3 regions of the Rahnella sp. RFA10(1/100) genome follow, and region 2 is predicted to be linked to each of the others. Evidence: predicted binding sites of a transcription regulator. Region 2 holds the regulator's gene; each other region holds the start of a gene.
What was found. Region 2 encodes PurR, which represses purine synthesis genes. Its sites were predicted from a motif close to CANGCAAACGTTTGCNTG; they were not measured.
Positions count from the first base shown of each region.

Region 1: a site for PurR is predicted at 1,883-1,900, ahead of glyA (serine hydroxymethyltransferase). Genes of this name have one in related genera too.
Region 3: a site for PurR is predicted at 2,190-2,207, ahead of ETV65_RS19705 (NCS2 family permease). Genes of this name have one in related genera too.

Region 1 covers NZ_SEWR01000009.1:123,977-128,561, reverse strand. The annotation lists gene ETV65_RS21590 (3-phenylpropionate MFS transporter) at 1-363, opposite strand, end outside; gene glyA (serine hydroxymethyltransferase) at 527-1,780, opposite strand; gene hmpA (NO-inducible flavohemoprotein) at 2,109-3,299, shown strand; gene ETV65_RS21575 (cytochrome c) at 3,364-4,585, opposite strand, start outside.
Region 2 covers NZ_SEWR01000001.1:974,053-978,637, forward strand. The annotation lists gene ETV65_RS04290 (C40 family peptidase) at 1-397, shown strand, start outside; gene purR (HTH-type transcriptional repressor PurR) at 987-2,012, shown strand; gene punR (DNA-binding transcriptional activator PunR) at 2,048-2,953, opposite strand; gene punC (purine nucleoside transporter PunC) at 3,090-4,307, shown strand.
Region 3 covers NZ_SEWR01000007.1:184,264-188,848, reverse strand. The annotation lists gene ETV65_RS19715 (bifunctional diguanylate cyclase/phosphodiesterase) at 1-860, opposite strand, end outside; gene ETV65_RS19710 (glutathione S-transferase) at 1,127-1,795, shown strand; gene ETV65_RS19705 (NCS2 family permease) at 2,323-3,690, shown strand; gene ETV65_RS19700 (Na+/H+ antiporter) at 3,858-4,585, shown strand, end outside.

The DNA.
Region 1 (4,585 bases), on a different contig from region 2:
TAGCGTACCTGCCAGCGCATCGGTCAGCGGCACCAGCGGACCGAAAAACAGACTGAATCCGGCGATGTTAATCATCAGCCATGCCCAGCCGTTGCCAAACCAGAAACCGACGGCAAACGCCAGCGTAAGCAGCGCCAGAATACGCAGACCGGTAATAAGGTAAGAAGGGTCTTTGATGGAGGGAGAAATGATGAGCGTGCCGAGAAAGCGGGCGACCAGACCGGCACCGAGCAGCAGGCCGATGCTTTCGGAGGAGATCCCCTCGCCTTTGAGCCACAAGCCCCAGAAGGGAAGAAAAATACCGTAACTGAAAAAGTAAGTGAAATAACTGAGTGCAAGCCAGCGCGTGGAACGCAATTCCATAAATCCTCCGGTGTGAGGCCAATACTTTGACAAAGCTCACAATCGCTAGCAATCCGCAGACGCTTTCTGACTTCAGGAATGTCTGCCAGCTCACAAATTCTGATACATGCCCATAAAAAAACCCGCCGGAGCGGGTTTTCGCAGCTTAACGGCTTCGCAAATATTACGCGTAAACCGGGAAGCGTGCACAGATGTCGAGCACTTTCTGTTTAACGCGTTCGATGGTTGCTTCATCGTTCACGTTGTCCAGCACGTCACAGATCCAGCCAGCCAGTTCACGCGCTTCGGCTTCTTTGAAACCGCGACGGGTGACGGCTGGTGTACCGATACGCACACCGGAAGTCACAAACGGGCTCTTCGGATCGTTAGGCACGCTGTTTTTGTTCACAGTGATGTTAGCGCGGCCCAGTGCAGCATCCGCTTCTTTACCGGTCAGGTTTTTATCCACCAGATCCATCAGGAACAGATGGTTGTGTGTGCCGCCGGATACCACTTTGTAGCCGCGTTCCAGCACCACAGCCACCATGGCCTGTGCGTTTTTAGCCACCTGTTGCTGGTAAGCTTTGAACTCAGGCTCCATCGCTTCTTTCAGTGCGACTGCTTTACCGGCAATCACGTGCATCAGCGGGCCGCCCTGGCCACCCGGGAAGACAGCGGAATTGAGTTTTTTATAGAACTCTTCGTCACCGCCTTTCGCCAGAATCAGACCGCCGCGTGGACCGGCCAGCGTTTTGTGCGTGGTGGTGGTCACGATATGTGCGTGAGGAACCGGGTTCGGGTAAACGCCTGCAGCAATCAGACCGGCAACGTGTGCCATGTCAACGAAGAAGTAAGCACCAACGCTGTCGGCAATTTCACGCATTTTTGCCCAGTCAACGATACCGGAGAATGCGGAGAAGCCGCCGATGATCATTTTTGGTTTATGCGCTTCGGCCTGACGTTTCACGTCTTCGTAATCGATATCGCCGCTTTCGTCGATGCCATAAGGCACCACGTTATACAGTTTGCCGGAAAGGTTAACCGGTGAACCGTGAGTCAGGTGACCACCATGGCCGAGGTTCATCCCCAGAATAGTGTCGCCCGGTTGCAGCAATGCGGTATACACCGCGAAATTTGCCTGTGAGCCGGAGTGCGGCTGAACGTTGGCGAAATCTGCACCGAACAATTCTTTTGCACGGTCGATGGCCAGTTGTTCTACGATGTCGACGTACTCACAGCCACCATAATAACGTTTGCCCGGATAGCCTTCGGCATATTTGTTGGTCAGTTGCGAACCCTGAGCCTGCATGACACGCGGGCTGGTATAGTTTTCTGACGCAATCAGCTCGATATGTTCTTCCTGACGAACAACTTCTTTTTCCATTGCTGCCCACAGCTCAGCATCATAATCGGCAATGTTCATTTCACGCTTTAACATCCGCATCTCCTGACTCAACAAACTAAAAAAAAGCCCCTTCCGGGTTCTGCGCCACAGTGTAAATGTTTAAGCGGCCTTCGGATAGGGTCAGTTTGAGGTTTTTAGGCAAACGATTGGCTCCAGATACAGCAAGGCTTTGATCTGCGAACCTCTGCCCATAATCAAGAGATATTTATTCACCCGGTCATGCATAAATTTCAGCTTTGTGACCCGGCTCCTGCGGGGGAAAGCCCTTACCCCTTTAGGGGGGTTTACAGCAATAGTCGGTTTATATAACATGCATTTTAAATACATGTTATATAAAATTCTCACAGAGCCGGAGTTCACCATGCTTGATTCAGCCACTATCGCCACCGTTAAATCCACTATCCCTTTGCTCGCTGCGACTGGCCCGAAACTGACCGCACACTTCTATGACCGCATGTTCACACATAACCCAGAGCTGAAAGACATCTTTAATATGAGCAACCAGCGCAACGGCGATCAGCGTCAGGCGCTGTTCGATGCCATCTGCGCTTACGCCGCCAATATTGAAAACCTGGCGGCGCTGCTGCCTGCCGTGGAGCGCATCGCGCAAAAACACACCAGTTTTACCATTCAGCCTGAGCAATACAATATTGTCGGGACTCACCTGCTGGCAACGCTGGATGAAATGTTCAGTCCGGGCCAGGAAGTGCTGGATGCGTGGGGCAAAGCCTATGGCGTGCTGGCGGATGTGTTTATCAACCGTGAAGCTGAAATTTATCAGGACAGTGCAGAAAAAACCGGTGGCTGGCACGGTACGCGTGAATTCCGTATTGCCGAAAAACAACCGCAAAGTGAGCTCATTACCTCTTTCGTGCTGGAGCCTGTCGATGGTAAACCGGTGGCGGACTTCAAACCGGGGCAATATCTGGCGGTGTATATTCGTGATGCTTCACTGGAGAATCAGGAAATCCGTCAGTATTCCCTGACACAGGCACCGAATGGCAAAAGCTACCGCATCGCGGTAAAACGCGAAGGGCAAGGTGCGGTGTCCAACTTCCTGCATAATTTCGCGCAACCGGGCGATATTATTCATCTTGCCGCCCCGCACGGTGATTTCTTTATGGACATCAGCGATATCACGCCGGTGGCGCTGATATCCGCCGGTGTCGGTCAGACGCCAATGTTAGGCATGCTCAACACACTGGCACAGCGCGGACACCCTGCCCCGGTTCAGTGGTTGCACGCCGCGGAAAACGGCGCGGTGCATGCGTTTGCCGGTGAAGTGAAAAACGCGCAGGAAAGCCTGCCGCAACTGGAACATCATGTCTGGTATAACCTGCCACAGGCTGATGATTTACCCGGAGAAGATTTCCAGTATCAGGGACTGATGGATCTGAGCAAAGTCAGCGGGTCACTGAGCACCCCGGACATGCATTTCTATCTGTGCGGACCGGTGGGCTTTATGCAGTTCGTCGCCAGACAACTGCTGGCGATGAACATCAGCGAAGCTAACATTCACTACGAATGTTTCGGCCCGCATAAAGTGATTTAATCCCTGCACGAAAAAAAAGGCTGACACAGAATGTCAGCCTTTATTATTGCTGCGTCAGCAGGTATTAAGGACGACGGCGACGCATAAAGAATAAAGCAATCAGCAGGATAACCACCAGCCCGGCAATGCCCATTCCCCAGTGCGCCAGTTCCAGCAGCGGCGAAGGTTTGCCGCCTGCACGCAATTCTTTCACCCGCTCCGGCGTAACTTTCGCCTGATCGTTGCCAAACTGCTTCAACAGCTGATTGCTCAGCGTAGCGACCTGCGTATCTGACAGTAAATGCTCAAAGGCCGGCATCGCGACATCTTTGTTTTCCGGCCCGCGCTGCACGCCATGTAAAATCGCCATCACCAGATTGTCGCTGTTCAGATGTCCCAGCGCAGTGTTATTCATCAGCGACGGCAGGCCACCGTCTTTGCTGCCACGCCCGTCGGGCTGATGGCAACTGGCACAATAACCGTCATACACCTGCCAGCCGGTCATTTTTCCGGCGTCAGCCGGACGCGGAACGCCACGCAGCGTATCGACATAATTCGCCGGTGATCCGAACTGATCGGCGGCTTTCGCCTGTCCTTCCTGACTGACCGGCGTGGTTTGTTTCAGCCAGACGGCAATCGCCTGCAAATCGCTGTCGCTCAGATGGCTCAGGCTGTGGTCAATCGCTTCAGCCATCGGCCCTGCCGCCTGCGCCTTGCCCGGTGCGTGACCCGTTTTCAGGTAACCGGCAATTTCATCCGTGCTCCAGTTGCCAATACCGCTGACCGCATCCGACGTAATGTTCGGTGCAAACCAGGTGCCCAGACTGCTGCCGCTCAGCGCTTTATCGCCCTGCTCTGCCATCAGCGCATTACGTGGCGTATGGCAAGTGCTGCAGTGTGCGAGTGCTTCGCCAAGATAGGCCCCCCGGTTGATCTGATCGCTTTTCGACGGATCGGCTTTAAACGCCCCTTTTTCGAGGAACAACAAGTTCCAGCCCGCCATCGACAGACGCACGTTGAACGGGAACGGCAATGCTGTCGGCGTTGATGGCACATCAACCGGTGACACACCCTGCATAAAATAGGCATACAACGCTTTCATATCGTCATCGCTGATTTTGGCATACGAGGTGTAGGGCATCGCCGGATACAGATTCGCGCCATCGCCGCGCACGCCGTCGCGCACTGCATGTTCAAACTGTTCCAGCGTATAATTACCGATACCGTCTTTTTTAGAGGGTGTGATGTTGCTCGAATAAATGGTGCCCAGCGGCGTCGCCAGCCCGAGGCCGCCGGCGAACGGCTTG
Region 2 (4,585 bases):
TCAGCAAACGGCCATGACCAAACTGATGCACCAGGTAGGAAAACCGTATCGCTGGGGCGGAACCTCGCCGAATACCGGTTTTGATTGCAGCGGCTTAGTTTATTATGCTTACAAAGATTTGATCCGTATAAAAATGCCACGTACAGCGAATGAAATGTATCACCTGCGCGATGCCGCTCCGGTCAAACGCGGCGAACTTGAAAGCGGTGATCTGGTGTTCTTCAGAATCAATAACCGCGGCGCGGCAGACCATGTTGGGGTTTACGTTGGCAACGGCAAGTTTATTCAGTCTCCAAGAACGGGCGAAGACATTAAGATTACTTCTCTTGGCGATGATTACTGGCAAGACCACTATGTAGGCGCACGTCGGGTAATGACCCCTAAAACGATCCGATAATAAACAATTCGTTAAGTCTGAAGGTTCGCTAATCAGCCATTGAATAGCATTTAACGAAGCGTTTCTGCAGGGAAGAACATCGGCGGTAACGGTCACTGCGTAACATTGAAAAGGGCGACGCCTGTGACAGGCGTCGCCCTTTTTTATGGCGGATCACTTATTGAATCAGTTCATTATTGCAGTGAAGCTGAAAGCGATAATCATAAGCAAAGCGCATACCGTGGTGATCAACGATAATTTCAGGTTGCTGTCCATCAAACCCCCTTTCGGATCAAATTGTGGCATTTCTTAATACCACACTCATTGTGTGCCAACGCATTTTCTCATAATTAACCTTTAAAATCTTGTGTTGAATGACAATGCGTTCCTGAGAATTTTGCTTCCACTTTCCTGCATTATAAGAGAAAATTGTCGGTTAACACGTCTGTGTGCCGGTCGATTTCACCCGAGAGCATTTCGCGCCTCATTCTGAAGAATCCACCCAATGATTTCACTGCCCTTTGAGAAGCCAGCAGTTAAATCCTCGCAGGCAAACGATTAACATAATGCTAACGTGCTGAAGCACGTGAGTTCAGGAGTCATTGTTTACATGGCAACGATTAAAGATGTCGCAAAGCGCGCTGGCGTTTCCACTACAACCGTGTCGCACGTCATCAATAAAACACGTTTCGTCGCCGAAGAAACCAAAGAAGCGGTTCTCCTTGCAATCAAAGAGTTACATTACTCTCCGAGTGCTGTAGCCCGCAGTCTGAAGGTCAATAACACTAAAACCATCGGCCTGCTGGCCACCTCAAGCGAAGCGCCCTATTTTGCCGAAGTGATTGAAGCCGTGGAAAACAGCTGCTTCTCCAAAGGCTATACGCTGATTTTGTGTAACTCGCATAATAACCTGGAGAAACAACAGGCCTACCTGCAAATGCTGGCGCAAAAACGCGTCGACGGCTTGCTGGTGATGTGCGCGGAATACCCTGATGAATTGCTCAATATGCTCGAAGAGTACCGCTCGATTCCCATGGTGGTCATGGACTGGGGTGAAGCACGCAAGAACTTTACCGACAGCATTATCGATAACGCTTTCGAAGGTGGTTACATGGCCGGTCGTTATCTGATTGAACGCGGTCATCGTGATATTGGCGTGATCCCCGGGCAACTGGCGCGTAATACCGGCGGCGGCCGCTTCCAGGGTTTTGTGAAAGCACTGACTGAAGCCAATATTCCTCTTCGTGACGAATGGGTAGTTCAGGGTGATTTCGAACCAGAGTCTGGCTACCAGGCAATGCATAAGATTCTGATGCAGAAGCATCGTCCGACTGCCGTGTTTTGCGGCGGCGATGTGATGGCAATGGGTGCAATTTGTGCCGCAGACGAACTCGGCCTTCGCGTTCCTCAGGATATTTCCGTGATCGGGTACGACAATGTGCGTAACGCCCGTTACTTCTCCCCGGCGCTGACAACCGTGCATCAGCCGAAAGAACGTCTGGGTGAAATGGCCTTTACGATGTTACTGGACAGAATTGTCAGTAAGCGTGAAGAGTCCCAGACCATCGAAGTGCATCCGAAACTGGTCGAGCGCCGTTCAGTCGCCGACGGCCCGTACCGTGATTACCGTCGTTAACAAATCACAAACGCCTGCCTGTGCAGGCGTTTTTTCTAATCGCGCAGCCATTCCTGATTCATGGTGTCTGTATCGCCCATGTATTCCAACAGCCAGCTCAGTGAAGGTGAAGGATTGCTTTGATCCCACGTCAGGCAGCACGGGCTGTCAGGGAATATATTCTCCAGTGCCAGCACCTGTAATTTTCCCTGTTCAATCCACGGCATGACCCGGTGAACCGGCATCATACCCACGCACAATCCTTCAGTCAGGCATTCCAGCGCACAGGTCCAGTCCGGCACGACCAGACGCCGCTGGTTATCGAGCGTCCAGGTATCACGCTTCGGCAATGTCCGGGAAGTATCTTCCAGGCACAATGCCGGATAAGGTCGCAGTTGATCATCGTTCAGCGCACCGGATAGCTGCGCCAGCGGATGTTGCGGGCTGACGACACAATGCCAGTCCATAAATCCCATATCACGAAAACTGAAGCGCCCGCCAACCGGTATCGCGCGCGTAGCGCCGATCGCCACGTCTGCACGCCCGTCGACCAACGCATCCCAGACACCGTTAAACACTTCCGAGTGAATAATGAGTTCGGTATCTGCAAAATGGCGATAAAAATCGAGCACCAGACGCCGTGTCCGTGCGGGTTTGACAATCCGGTCGACCGCCACACGTAATTCGCCGCGCCAGCCGTTCGCCACCTGCTGACACTGCCGGCGGGTGGCTATCATTTTTTTTGTCATAACCCGTGCTTCATCGACAAAAACCTTTCCCGCTGGCGTCAGCACTACATCACGATGTCGACGTTCAAACAACGGCACGGCCAGCCATTGTTCAAGCTGGCGGACGGTGTAACTGATGGCAGAAGGCACACGGTGTAAGTCCTGCGCAGCTGCACTAAAACTGCCGGTTCTTGCGACAGCATCAACCACTTCGAGAGCGTATTCTGACCACATAATCCAGCCTTCAATTTTTTTGATAGCAGAGTGCAAATATTAACGTTTCACAAGCCTGTTATCAAAGCGTTAAACTCCGCCCCCGGTATGAAATCTGCGTCACATCATCTGCAATAAATAAATTAACGAGACAATAATGAAACCCTCCTTTGGATTTATGCTCTATCTTGCGGGTCTGAGCATGCTGGGCTTTTTAGCCACCGATATGTATCTGCCTGCGTTCAGTGCCATGCAAACCAGTCTGATGACCAGCCCCGGGATGATCAGCGCAAGTCTGAGCATTTTTCTCGGTGGATTTGCTGTTGGTCAGTTGCTGTGGGGGCCACTGTCGGACAGAATCGCCCGTAAACCGGTATTGCTTCTTGGTCTGATACTTTTTGCGTTCGGCTGTCTGGGTGTTATCTGGGTTGAGAATGTACGCGCTCTTCTGGCTCTGCGTTTCTTACAGGCCATAGGCGTGTGTGCTGCCGCAGTCACCTGGCAGGCTATCGTTGTTGACCGTTTTTCTGCCGATGTGGCAAAAAAAACTTTTGCCAGCATTATGCCGTTAGTGGCGCTTTCTCCGGCTCTTGCACCGTTGCTGGGTGCCTGGGTGCTCAATCATTTTGACTGGGAAGCTATTTTTGCCCTGCTGACCGTCGTTGCCATCGCTTTAGTGCTGACGACGCTGACTCTGCATGAAAACAAACCGGCAAAAGACGCAAAGGCAGATAAAACCGGCTTTACGACTTTATTGAAATCGCCTGTTTACAGCGGGAATGTCATGATTTATGCCGCCTGTTCAGCGGGTTTCTTTGCGTGGCTGACGGGCTCACCGTTTATCCTGAGCGATATGGGCTATTCACCCGGTGCCATCGGGCTGAGCTATGTTCCACAGACTATCGCTTTCCTGCTCGGTGGTTTTGGTTGCCGTGTTCTGATCAACAGGCTGGACGGCAATAAAATTCTGCCATGGTTACTGACTGGTTACGGCATCAGTATGGTGGCCTTGTTCTGTGTGGCTATGTTCACAGATGCCGGGCTGACAAGTTTGCTGATCCCTTTCTGTCTGATGGCTTTGGTGAATGGTGCAACCTATCCAATTGTTGTCGCAAATGCATTAATGCCATTTCCTGCTAATACAGGTAAGGCGGCAGCGTTGCAGAATACCTTGCAGCTTGGGCTTTGCTTCCTTGCCAGCATGCTGGTTTCCGCATTTATTGTGCACCCGCTCATGGCGACAGTCACGATCATGCTGTCTACACTATTGTTGGTAGTTTTGGGCCGCTGGCTCTCTTTACAGCATAAAAATGTACGAGACGATGAGCAGCCACCGGAGCAGGAAACTCAGACTCTGCACGCAAATCAACAGTGATAATACCCTAATGTAACAGTCACTTAGCGGGCATTTTCATTGATTACGATTTACTATTGAGAATGCCTGCCAGCGAGCCTATACTCAACAAAACCAAATAAAATAGCATTTTTACAAAACTTTTATTACATACTTAAGCCAGACGCGCGGACGGTGTCACACTTATTTTTTGAATACTTTTCACGGATGATTTTCCTGCCCGTCTTCCAGCGCGCAGGCGTTCTTCTTAATTTCCTCTGTTGGTGTCGAATATCGGGCGAGACGCTAGTCGTCTGTTC
Region 3 (4,585 bases), on a different contig from region 2:
TTCTGAAGTGCCTGACTCATGCGGTCTTCCAGTAACAAACGATTAGGTAAACGGGTCAGATTGTCGTGCAGCGCCAGTTGGGTCAGCTCGCGGTTTGCCTGTGCCAGAGAAGACGCCAGAATTGAGGTGCGTGCCTGCATCCGGCCATCGAGAATAGAGATGATCAAGGTGATGGCCAGAATCGCCAGCGTGACCACAATCACCAGTAACGCCAGCCAGTTATTATCCACGCCGCTGAACGCTGCCATACTGTGACTGTCCGTCGGGAATCGGGCTGCCTCCATGCCGATGTAATGCATACCGACAATCGCGGTGCCCATTATCACCGCAGCGCTGATGCGCAGCAGGCGGACATTAGGCGACTGCTGGCGCAAATTGAATGCCATCCACAGCGCCGCGCCGGAAGCGACAATCGCAACAACAACAGAGAGCACCACCCAGCGGTAATCGTAGGTAATGGGCGGCATCATCTGCATGGCGGCCATACCGGTGTAATGCATAGCGGCAATACCGCCGCCCATCAGTAAGGCACCGGCAAATAATCGTCTGGTCGGTAATTCCTGCAGACAGACCAGCCACAGCGCGAAGGCTGAGGAAATGATGGCGATCACCATAGAAAGCAGGGTGATGAAAGGGTCATAACCCATCGGCATCGGGGAATTAAAAGCCAGCATGCCGATAAAATGCATCGACCAGATGCCGATGCCCATTGCAATGGCGCCACCTGTTAACCAAAGTCGGGAAGCCCTTCCTTCCGTGGTGGCGACCCGGCCCGCCATATCTAGCGCGGTATAAGAGGCAAGCATTGCAACAATGAACGAAAACATCACAAGCACATTGTTGTAATTACTGGAAAACATGTGAGGCTCCACAAAGAGAGAGTCGATAGCGACGGGCTGATTTTTATCCGGCGATAATGGCATTAAGAATTATTAAAGGCGAATGAACTTACGATATTTTTTTTCGTGTAATTAAGATTAATCCGTAAGTGATTTTAATCAAATAAAAAGTTTTTTGATAAATTAATCCTGAAGAAAGGGAGGGTTTTAAAACGAAACAGATACGCGTTTTGAAAGCGTTGTCTATAGTTAACAAATAATTAAATGAAACAGGACGACAGACATTTATGTTAACAGTGCATCATTTGGATAATTCCCGTTCGCAGCGAATCTTATGGATGCTCGAAGAACTGGACATTCCTTACGAAATCAAACGTTATCAGCGGGATAAAAAATCCATGCTGGCACCGGCATCACTCAAAAAAATTCATCCTCTGGGCAAGTCACCCGTACTGGAAGATAACGGACTGATCCTCGCGGAATCCGGCGCCATTATTGAATACCTGCAGGAGGTGTATGACGATGCGGGCACGCTGAAACCCACGGCGTTTGCTGAGCGTCAGCAATATCGCTACTGGATGCACTACGCTGAAGGATCGCTGATGCCTTTGCTGGTCATGAAGCTGATTTTCAGCCGTCTGGGTCAACCGCCAATGCCATGGCTGATCCGCCCGATTGCCGGCGCGATCGGGCAGGGCGTGCAGAAAAATTATCTGGATAAACAGATCCATACTCATCTGGATTATCTTGAACAGCACCTGGTAACTCATCCTTATTTTGCCGGTTATCAGTTCAGCGCAGCAGATATTCAGATGAGTTTCCCGATAGAAGCGATCAATGCCCGGTCCGGACTTGGGAAATACCCGCAACTGAATGCCTGGCTATCAAATGTGACTGCACGTCCGGCCTATCAGAAGGCGCTGGAAAACGGCGGACCATTTAATATTTTACGTTAATCCATTACGCGCTTTTATATTATTCAGGCATTGATTGCGCGTGATGGGGTACGCAATCAGCGCCTGATAAAAATAAACCACAATAAATACCCTGCTATTTATTTCGCCTCTTTTTCTTCCTTTTTTGCCACCGGATAAATTTCCACCACAATCGCGTTTTTATTGACCGGACAACGGTAAATTATTGCCATTCACAGTTGATGTGCGCCGGTTAAAGGCGAGATAATCGTTTGCGTACCTCCCCTTCATACTTCACGTTGCAGACGTGTTGGCTACGGTCGGTCACCCGAATCACTTACCTGAGTAAGCTCATCGGGATTCCCTTCCTTGCCGCCTTCCTGCAACATGAATTATTTGGGGCGTTTTTTTAATGAGTCCCCGCCATACGCGCTGCGAGTTAAACGTTTGCTTTGCCGTACTGACGCTGTTTCCGGCGATTCAGGACGACAAATAAGGAAAGGAACGTGCAGAAACGGTTTCATAATGACCACGCCGGCTAATCAGTAAAGACATTCAGAGGATTTTCCATGTCGAGTCAACAACCTCAGGCGGGCAGCGCCGTTGCGCCAAAAAGCCCGCTTGATGCTTTTTTCAAAATGAGTGCGCGTGGCAGTAATGTCCGTCAGGAAGTGATAGCGGGCTTAACGACTTTCCTGGCGATGGTATATTCGGTCATTGTCGTGCCATCCATGCTCGGCAAAGCAGGCTTCTCGCCAAGTGCAGTATTTGTTGCGACCTGTCTGGTTGCCGGTTTTGGTTCCTTGCTGATGGGCCTGTGGGCAAACCTGCCGCTGGCGATTGGTTGCGCCATTTCTCTGACTGCCTTTACCGCTTTTAGTCTGGTTTTGGGCCAGCATATCAGCGTACCGGTGGCACTCGGCGCGGTATTTCTGATGGGCGTCTTGTTCACTATTATCTCGGTGACGGGCATCCGTTCGTGGATTTTGCGCAATCTGCCAACAGGCGTTGCGCATGGCACCGGTATCGGTATTGGTTTATTCCTGTTACTGATCGCCGCCAACGGTGTTGGCCTGGTGGTGAAAAACCCGCTGGACGGCTTACCGGTGGCACTTGGCGCGTTCACCTCTTTCCCGGTAGTGATGACATTACTCGGTCTGGCGGTGATTTTTGGCCTGGAGAAACTGCGTGTTCCGGGTGGCATCTTGCTGGTGATTATCGCGATTTCGATTATCGGCCTGATCTTCGATCCTGCCGTGAAATATCAGGGTTTGTTTGCGATGCCTTCTCTGGCTGGCGCTGACGGCAAATCGGTGATTTTCGATCTGGATATCATGGGCGCGCTGAAAGCTGCGGTATTACCCAGTGTACTGGCCCTGGTGATGACGGCGGTGTTTGATGCCACCGGCACCATTCGCGCGGTCGCCGGTCAGGCCAATCTACTGGATGAAAACGGGCAGATCATCAGCGGCGGCAAAGCCCTGACGGCTGACTCCGTGAGCAGTATTTTCGCTTCCCTGGTTGGCGCTTCTCCGGCTGCGGTTTATATCGAATCGGCAGCCGGCACGGCGGCTGGCGGTAAAACCGGCCTGACAGCCACCGTGGTCGGTGTGCTATTCCTGCTGATGTTGTTCCTGTCTCCGCTGTCTTATCTGGTTCCTGCTTACGCCACCGCACCTGCGCTGATGTACGTTGGTCTGCTGATGCTCAGCAACGTCACCAAACTGGATTTCAGCGATTTTGTTGACGCGATGTCAGGGTTACTTTGCGCGGTCTTTATTGTTCTGACCTGTAACATTGTCACCGGCATTATGCTCGGTTTCAGCGCACTGGTGATTGGCCGTATTTTCTCCGGCGAATGGCGTAAACTTAACGCTGGGACGGTGATTATCGCTGTGGCGCTGGTGGCGTTTTATGCGGGCGGATGGGCGATCTGATCTGTTTGCTCCTCCCTCTTCGCAGGGGGAGGAGCAAATCCTCTCTGATGTAACCGCACGCACTGATTTAAATCACATCTCCTTTTGATCTACTATTCCTTAGTTCGCTCCGGACTCACTCACCTGCGTCTGGCTGAAATTTATAAAAACAAGAGTCTAAGGAAAGCATGGAAATCTTCTTTACCATTCTGATTTTGATTCTGGTGGTGTCGCTCTCCGGCGTCGTCACCAGAATGTTGCCGTTTCAGGTTCCTCTTCCGTTAATGCAGATTGCTGTCGGTGCCTTGCTGGCCTGGCCAAATTTTGGTTTGCATGTGGATTTCGATCCTGAGCTGTTTCTCGTCCTTTTTATCCCGCCGTTACTGTTTGCTGATGGCTGGAAAACCCCGACCCGCGAATTCCTCCACCACGGGCGCGAAATTCTCGGGCTGGCACTGGTGCTGGTGTTACTCACCGTCGTTGGTATTGGCTATCTGATTTATATGATGGTGCCGAATATCCCGCTGGTGGCCGCGTTCGCGCTGGCAGCCGTGCTTTCACCAACCGATGCCGTGGCGTTGGGCGGGATTGTCGGTAAGGGGCGTATTCCGAAGTCGATCATGGGCGTGCTGGAAGGTGAGGCGCTGATGAATGACGCATCCGGCCTGGTCTCCCTGAAATTTGCTATTGCTGTGGCGATGGGCACGATGATTTTTACCGTCGGTGGTGCAACGGTCGAATTTCTTAAAGTGGCGATCGGCGGCCTGATGGCCGGTGTGGCGGTGACGTGGTTATACAGTAAATCGCTGCGCATCATGAGCCGCTGGAGCGGTGATGATCCGGCGACACAAATTGTCTTCCTGCTGCTGCTGCCGTTCGCCTCGTATCTGATTGCCGAACATATCGGTGTGTCGGG